2 regions of the Lelliottia sp. EB106-05-01-XG201 genome follow, and region 2 is predicted to be linked to the other one. Evidence: predicted binding sites of a transcription regulator. Region 2 holds the regulator's gene; the other holds the start of a gene.
The links. Region 2 encodes CRP, which controls carbon source genes, mostly activating them, when cyclic AMP is high. Its sites were predicted from a motif close to ATGTGANNNNNNTCACAT; they were not measured.
Positions count from the first base shown of each region.

Region 1: serC (3-phosphoserine/phosphohydroxythreonine transaminase) is a predicted target of CRP. The motif match lies at 2,149-2,166, and genes of this name have one in related genera.

Region 1 covers NZ_JBYTDV010000001.1:3,050,228-3,054,654, reverse strand. Annotated here, with positions in the region: gene ycaO (30S ribosomal protein S12 methylthiotransferase accessory factor YcaO) at 1-1,272, opposite strand, end outside; gene AC3WS9_RS14385 (DUF421 domain-containing protein) at 1,411-2,103, shown strand; gene serC (3-phosphoserine/phosphohydroxythreonine transaminase) at 2,266-3,354, shown strand; gene aroA (3-phosphoshikimate 1-carboxyvinyltransferase) at 3,426-4,427, shown strand, end outside.
Region 2 covers NZ_JBYTDV010000001.1:4,325,560-4,329,986, reverse strand. Annotated here, with positions in the region: gene AC3WS9_RS20315 (YccS/YhfK family putative transporter) at 7-2,094, opposite strand; gene crp (cAMP-activated global transcriptional regulator CRP) at 2,153-2,785, opposite strand; gene AC3WS9_RS20305 (OsmC family protein) at 3,092-3,496, shown strand; gene AC3WS9_RS20300 (phosphoribulokinase) at 3,583-4,427, opposite strand, start outside.

The DNA.
Region 1 (4,427 bases), 1.3 Mb from region 2:
TTTTTCCCACTCACTACCCGGCAGCGCCAGCAGCGTTTCACGCAGATGGCTGCCCATGCTGTTGTTCGCCAGCCACAGATCTTCCGCCGGATAGATGTCGGACATGCCCGGAACGATAATGCGGCAGGCGAAGACGCTCAGGTGCTCGTAATCCGCGATGTACACTTCTTTATCTTCCGCCTTGAAGATGGCCATCAGCGTGGCGAACTCTTCTTCTGTGGTGCCGGAGAAATTCCAGTCCACGAACGGATAGTCCGCGTCCTGCTTGAACATATCCCAGGAGATCAAACCGCTGGAATCGATAAAGTGGGTTTCGAGGTTGGTGTGTTCGCCCACTTCTTCGTCATCAAACGTTGGCGGGGTAAAGACGTCGAGATCTTTCAGGCTACGGCCCTGCAGCAGCTCGGTGACGGTACGTTCCAGCGCCACGCCGAAGTCCGGGTGTGCGCCAAACGACGCGAAGCAGGTGCCATTCGCCGGGTTAAACAGAACGACACAAATCACCGGGTATTTGCCGCCCAGAGAGCCGTCGTAGGCGAAGATTGGGAAACCTTCTGCTTCCAGTTTGGCGATGGATTCCACCACACCCGGATAGCGCGCCAGCACCTCGCTCGGGATCTCCGGCAGGCTGATGGACTCAGCGATAATGCGGTTTTTGATATGACGCTCAAACACCTCGGACAGACCCTGCACGCGGGCTTCGTTGCGGGTATTACCGGCGGACATGCCGTTGGAGACGTACAGGTTGCCGACGATGTTCATCGGGATGTAGACGGTCTGATCGTCAGACTGGCGGGTGAACGGCAGGGCGCAGATGCCACGCTCGTCGTTGCCAGACTGCAGATCCACCAGCATGCCGGCGGTCAGTTCATTATCAGGATCGTAGAACTTGCGCAGACGCGCGTCGAGAATGCCTTCTGGCAGCTCGTCATCTTCCGTCAGCGGGAACCATTTTTCGTTCGGATAGTGCACGAACGGGCCGTTGGCGATGGTATCGCCCAGCCAGAAATCGGCGAAGAAGTAGTTGGTGGACAGGCGCTCAAAATACTCACCCAGGGCAGAAGCGAGAGCCGCTTTTTTGGTGGCGCCTTTACCGTTGGTAAAGCACAGCGCACAGTCGGTGTCGCGAATATGCACAGACCAGACGTGAGGAACCGGGTTGAGCCAGGAGGCTTCTTCGATATTAAAACCCAGGTCGGTCAGTTTTTGCTGGAAGCGAGCGATGGAATCTTCCAGTGCGGCGTCTTTGCCGGGGATAAATGTTTGAGTCATGGCGATCACTTTTATCGTACGTAAAGCGCGCAATGATACGGGTTTTGCGTGACAGGCGCTATCTTCGCGAGGAGAACAGCGAAAATAAAAGAGTCAGCTATGCTTATCAACAGTAACTTACTGTTAAGGCAAATAAAAATGAAAGCGTTCGATCTTCACCGGATGGCGTTCGACAAAGTGCCGCTGGAGTTTTTAGGCGAAGTGGCGTTGCGCAGTCTCTATACCTTTATTCTGGTCTTTCTGTTTCTCAAAATCACCGGACGGCGCGGCGTACGGCAGATGTCGCTCTTCGAGGTGCTGATCATCCTCACCCTCGGTTCTGCGGCGGGTGACGTGGCCTTTTATGACGACGTGCCGATGATTCCGGTGCTGATCGTGTTTGTCACTCTGGGTTTGCTCTATCGCCTGGTGATGTGGCTGATGTCGAAAAGTGAAAAAATCGAGGATCTGCTGGAAGGGAAACCGGTGGTGATTGTCGAAGAGGGCCAACTGGCTTGGGAGAAAGTTCGCAGCGCGAATATGACGGAATTTGAGTTTTTCATGGAGCTGCGCTTAAACAGCGTGGATCAGCTGGGGCAGGTGCGGCTGGCGATCATGGAAACCAACGGGCAGATCAGTGTCTATTACTACGACGACGCCGACGTCAAGCCAGGCCTCTGCATTTTGCCGGATGAATACGTTGAACGATTTACCACCGTTCCCGAAGCGGGAGAGTATGCCTGTCGACGCTGCAGCCATGTGCTTGCGATGCAGCCAGGCGATCACCAACTCTGCCCTCGCTGTGCAAATCCAGTATGGACGAAGGTGAGTCGGGCGAAACGCGTCACCTGACAGCCAATTTGTCGGTTTTGTGACAACGTGCTGGCAGATTGTTTTGTGTGACCGGGGGCACATTTTCTGAGGTCTTGGTTTTAGACATTGCGGCGCGTGTCACTGAATGATAAAACCGATATCCACAGTAATAACTTATGAATTTAAGCGTGGTGAGGGTAAATGGCTCAGGTCTTTAATTTCAGTTCAGGTCCGGCAATGCTACCGGCGGATGTGCTTAAACAAGCTCAGCAGGAGCTTTGCGACTGGCAGGGTCTTGGTACATCGGTGATGGAAATCAGCCACCGTGGAAAAGAGTTTATCCAGGTTGCTGAAGAGGCAGAAAAGGATTTTCGCGATCTGCTGAATATCCCCTCGAACTACAAAGTATTGTTCTGCCACGGCGGCGGGCGCGGTCAGTTTGCGGGCATTCCACTGAACCTGCTGGGTGATAAAACGACAGCGGATTACGTTGATGCCGGTTATTGGGCCGCCAGTGCGGTGAAAGAAGCCAAAAAATACTGCACCCCGAATGTTATCGACGCGAAAATCACCGTCGATGGTCTGCGTGGCGTCACCCCGATGAGTGAATGGCAGCTGTCAGACAATGCGGCGTACCTTCACTACTGCCCGAACGAAACCATCGACGGGATCGCCATTCACGAAGAGCCGAACTTTGGCGACAACGTCATCGTGACCGCTGATTTATCTTCCACTATTCTCTCTGGCCCGCTGGATGTCAGCCGCTACGGCGTGATTTATGCTGGTGCGCAGAAAAACATCGGCCCGGCCGGGCTGACGCTGGTCATCGTTCGTGAAGACCTGTTAGGTAAAGCGCATCAGGCCTGTCCATCGATTCTGGACTACACCGTCCTGAACGATAACGACTCCATGTTCAACACCCCGCCGACCTTTGCCTGGTATCTTTCTGGCCTGGTCTTTAAATGGCTGAAGAAAAATGGCGGCGTGGCGCAAATGGACAAGATTAATCAGCAGAAAGCGACTCTGCTGTACAGCGTGATTGACGGCAGTGATTTCTACCGCAATGACGTGGCCAAAGCGAACCGTTCCCGCATGAACGTGCCGTTCCAGCTTGCCGACAGCCAACTCGACAAAGTGTTCCTCGAAGAGTCCTTCGCTGCGGGTCTGCACGCGCTGAAAGGCCACCGCGTGGTGGGCGGCATGCGTGCTTCCATCTACAACGCGATGCCGCTCGAAGGCGTCAAAGCGCTGACTGATTTTATGGTCGACTTCGAACGTCGCCACGGTTAATCGCGCGAGTTTTTCACCCCCGAAGCCCGACTTCGGGGTTTTTATTATGTTGATTTGAGAGTTAAGTTTTCATGGAATCCCTGACGTTACAACCGATCGCGCGGGTAGATGGCACCATCAATCTGCCTGGTTCAAAAAGTGTCTCGAACCGCGCCCTGCTGCTGGCTGCTCTGGCAAACGGCACCACCGTCCTCACCAATCTGCTGGACAGTGATGACGTTCGCCACATGCTGAATGCGCTGAAAGCGTTAGGTGTTCACTACACACTGTCAGCCGATCGTACGCGTTGTGAAGTGACAGGCAACGGCGGAGCGCTGCAAACGACCGAAGAACTTGAGCTGTTTCTCGGTAACGCAGGTACGGCGATGCGTCCGCTGGCGGCCGCGCTGTGTCTGGGTAGCAACAATATTGTGCTGACCGGCGAGCCACGCATGAAGGAGCGCCCGATTGGCCATCTGGTGGATGCCCTGCGTCAGGGCGGCGCGCACATTGATTATCTGGAGCAGGAAAATTATCCGCCACTGCGCCTGCGCGGTGGATTTACGGGCGGTGAAGTGGCTGTGGATGGTAGCGTGTCCAGCCAGTTCCTGACGGCGCTGCTGATGACGGCTCCACTGGCCCCGCAGGATACGGTGATTACCATCAAAGGCGAGCTGGTTTCTAAGCCTTACATCGATATCACCCTGCATCTGATGAAGACCTTTGGCGTTGAAGTTGAAAACCAGGCGTATCAGCGCTTTGTGGTGCGCGGTGGGCAGGAGTACCAGTCGCCGGGCAACTACCTGGTGGAAGGCGATGCGTCATCTGCGTCCTATTTCCTCGCGGCGGGCGCGATTAAGGGCGGCACCGTTAAAGTCACCGGTATCGGTCGTAACAGCGTTCAGGGCGATATTCGCTTTGCCGACGTGCTGGAAAAAATGGGTGCCGAAATCACCTGGGGTGATGACTTTATCGCTTGCACGCGCGGTGAGCTGAACGCGATCGATATGGACATGAACCATATCCCTGATGCGGCGATGACTATTGCCACGGCAGCGCTGTTTGCCAACGGCACCACTACGCTGCGCAATATC
Region 2 (4,427 bases):
CAAAACTCACGACTCTTTGCGCCGCAAAATCCGCGTCAACCAAATCCCGTGATGCGGACGCTGACGCCATGCCACCGACGAAATGGTGTGCATGGTGTTCAAATGCCCTAATACGCGCTGTAAATGCTGCTCGAGGGTGCTCATCGGCCCGTGGGTCAGCGTCTCTGGCGCTTCCAGAATGTTCGAATCCCCCGATTCTCCCGGCGCGTCGTACTCCAGACGCTGTTGACAGCGCTGCAATGCAATTTCACACGACTGCAAATACCGCTGCGCCAGATCTGGCGTCAACATGGTGTGCTCGCGCGCCAGCGTGGTCATGGCGTTGATATGCTCGACGATAAACTGGCTGTGCGTCACCCACAGCTTCATATCCGCCAGATAGTGCGAGTTAAAGCCCGGCTCCTGCATCGCCTGGTTCAGCGAGTTAAACAGGGCGTTGTGCGCCTGGTTGACCTTCATGCGCTGATAGGCCAGCGGCGAGGCTTTGGGATCGTCGCTCAGTATCAAACGAATCGCCTGCTGATCGGCTTCGAGCGCATCGTGGGCGTTCTGGCGTAACAAGCCGCTTTGCCATTGCGGCCACAGCCAGACCATGCCGCCGAAGGCGATCAAACAGCCAATAAGCGTATCCACCAGCCGCGCGACAATGTACTGCTCGCCGTTCAGGGTCAGGAGTTGCAGGGTATATACCGCCGTCACCGTAAACCCGACCATCGCCCAGCCGTAGTTTTTACGGATGATCAGATAGCCCACGAGCGTAATCACCAGCATTCCCGCCAGGGTGTAGCCGTCGGGAACGTGGAAGTGCAGCGTCACCCCGGCAATCACTAACCCGGCAAAAGTCCCGAGCGCCCGGTGAAGAATGCGCACTCGCGTGGCGCCATAGCCGTTCTGGGTGACAAACAGCACGGTCATGAGGATCCAGTAGGGCTTCGGTAAGTGCAGCGCGACACCCATCAGGCTCGCCACGCTGAGCATGACGCTGATGCGCGCGGCGTTGCGCAGGGCGGAGGATTTCAGCGACAGATAGCTTTTCAGCGCAGGCAGCAGCGGCAGACGTTTTTGCTTATCGGCCATCAGGTCGCGGGAGTAGAGCGGGCGCTGGGTGCGCAGCACGCGCGCGATGCGGCTAAAGTGCCATGCGCAGAACTGCCCGACCGGGTTATCCGGATGCTGGCGCGCGATTTTCTCCAGCGCTCCCAGCTGTTTATCCATGGTAAAGCGCGTCGGGTAGCGATGATACAGAATATCGTCCGCCAGCACGCGCAGGCGAGCCGCGACCGTCTGGGCGTTCCAGCGGATCACCGCCTCGGCGTGGCTGCGCTCCACCAGCTTTTGCACCTCCTGCGGGTGATGCAGGCTGACGGAGATATGCTCCTGCAGATCCAGCCCGACCTGGAAGACGCGCAGCAGGCGTTTGTATTCATGATTTTTATTGGCCGCCAGCATGTGCAGCTGCTGATAACACTGGCTGATGAGATCGACCACTTTTTGCTGGCGCGACAGCAGCGGCGGCAGGGACTTTTCCGGGTCCGTGTGCTGCGTCAGCAGGGTGTATTTGGCTTCGCAATATTCGGCGAGCTGGACGTAGAGCAGGCTCAGGGATTCGCGCAGCGGTTGCTCTCGCCACATCCAGAACCAGAACCAGTTAAACAGCCCGTACCACAGCGTGCCGGCGGCATAGATCAGCAGCGGCTCCCAGACGGGCATATTTCCGGCGAGACTCAGCGTGAAAATGGCGGCAATGAGCGATGCGGGCAGCAGGCGGGCGTGAAGCGCGCTGATCTCCGCCGTGACGCCCAGCGTCATCGCCAGCACGGTCAGAATGAGCGGCAGCGGGATATCGCGCGCCAGCAGCAGCTGCACGGCGAGGCTACATCCGGCAAACAGGCAGCCGCCGATAATCAGACGTTTGAAAAAGCGTTTGTGGGGAGTATCGAGACCGGCAATGTTGCAGCAGGCGGGGACGAGAGAAAACAGCAGCCCCTGTTGCAGATGGCCCAGGATCAAACCAACGGCCACGGGAAGACATAACACCAGAGTTTGACGTAGTGCGTAGTTAACTTCCGGGTGATAAATCAGCCTGCGCCACATAGTCGTCAGAGACAAAAACGGCGTGACATCTTGCGATGGCACGCCGGATTTTGCGGAATTAACGGGTCCCGTAGACCACGATAGTTTTACCGTGAGCGGAGATCAGGTTTTGATCTTCCAGCATTTTCAGGATACGACCTACGGTTTCGCGAGAACAGCCCACGATCTGACCAATTTCCTGACGGGTAATTTTAATTTGCATACCGTCCGGGTGGGTCATGGCGTCAGGTTGTTTCGCCAGGTTCAGCAGCGTCTGCGCGATGCGACCGGTGACGTCCAGGAAGGCGAGGTTGCCCACTTTCTCGGAAGTGACCTGCAGGCGGCGAGCCATCTGCGAAGAAAGGCGCATCAGGATGTCCGGGTTCACCTGGATCAGCTGACGGAATTTCTTGTAGGAGATCTCAGCGACTTCACACGCGGTTTTCGCACGCACCCAGGCGCTACGTTCCTGGCCTTCTTCAAACAGGCCCAGTTCACCGATGAAATCGCCCTGGTTCAGATAAGAAAGGATCATCTCTTTCCCTTCTTCATCTTTGATCAGCACTGCCACCGAGCCTTTGACGATGTAATACAACGTTTCCGCTTTTTCACCCTGGTGAATCAGCGTGCTCTTCGATGGGTACTTATGAATGTGGCAATGAGACAAGAACCATTCGAGAGTCGGGTCTGTTTGCGGTTTGCCAAGCACCATGCGCTGTTATCCTCTGTTATAAGCTGTCTCAGAGTCAAAATCGCATCCTGACTCTGGGGTTGCAATCGAATTCTTACCCGTACCTGGGAAGTGGCTGTCGCACTGTTCGCAGCCAGTAAAGTTTGATGTCCTCTGCATACATGTGTAACGTCAATGTATTACTGTAGCATCGAGACTGTTTTAGCATAGCTTTAGCCGCGTGTCTCCTGGTGTCTCGCTTCAGCATGATGCAGGTCGCCTTCCGTTGCGAGAATTGTAACGCACGCGTAATCTGTTCATAAAAATGCAACTTCGGAGTTAATAAAAATGCAAGCGCGTGTGAAATGGGTTGAAGGTTTAACGTTCCTTGGCGAATCCGCTTCAGGGCACCAGATTTTGATGGACGGTAACTCCGGAGATAAAGCGCCAAGCCCGATGGAAGTGGTGCTGATGGCGGCTGGCGGGTGCAGCGCAATTGACGTGGTGTCGATTCTGCAAAAAGGCCGTCACGATGTGACCGACTGCGAAGTGAAGCTGACCTCAGAGCGTCGCGAAGAAGCGCCGCGTCTGTTTACGCATATCAATCTGCATTTTATTGTCACCGGTAAAGAGCTGAAAGATGCCGCGGTGTCCCGCGCGGTGGATTTGTCTGCGGAGAAGTACTGCTCTGTGGCGCTGATGCTGGAAAAAGCGGTGAAGATTACCCATTCGTATGAAGTGATTGACGCTTAATTCGTTGGCGGGTGGCGCTTCGCTAACCCGCCCTACGTTCGTGCTTTTGTAGGCCGGATAAGCGCAGCGCCATCCGGCATCAAACCTCAGGCGATCTTCTTGCCTTCCATCAACCGCTGCACCAGCGGCATCATGATCAACTCCATCGCCAGCCCCATCTTCCCGCCCGGCACCACCAGCGTATTGATATGCGAAATGAATGAGCCCTGCAGCATCGCCAGCAGCCACGGGTAATCGATGCCTTCCAGGTTACGGAAATGGATCACCACAAAGCTTTCATCTAGCGAAGGAATGGTTTTCGCCGCAAACGGGTTAGAGGTGTCGACTGTCGGAACGCGCTGGAAGTTGATGTGGGTGCGGGAAAACTGCGGCGTCAGGAAGTTAATGTAATCCTCCATCGAACGCACCACCGAATCCATCACCGCTTCGCGCGAATGGCCGCGCTCGCTCATGTCGCGGGTCAGCTTTTGAATCCACTCCAGATTGACAATCGGCACCACGCCGACCAGCAGATCCACGTGGCGCGCCACGTCATGCTGCGGCGTCACCACGCCGCCGTGCAATCCTTCGTAAAACAGCACGTCAGTCGGCTCCGGCAGGGGCTGCCACGGAGTAAATGTGCCTGGTACCTGATTCCAGGGTACCGCTTCGTCGTAGGTGTGCAGGTACTTGCGCGACTGGCCTTTGCCCGTGTGGCCGTAGTCCTGAAAGGTTTGTTCCAGCAGGCCAAAGTCGTTGGCGTCTGGCCCGAAGTAGCTGATGTGCTTGCCTAAATCGCGGGCTTTGCGGATAGCCATGTCCATTTCAGGACGGGTGAAGCGATGAAAGCTATCGCCCTCCACCTCGGCCGCGCGCAGGTTGAGCTGCGCGAAGATCTTGCGAAAAGCGAGGCTGGTGGTGGTGGTTCCCGCACCACTCGAACCCGTGACGG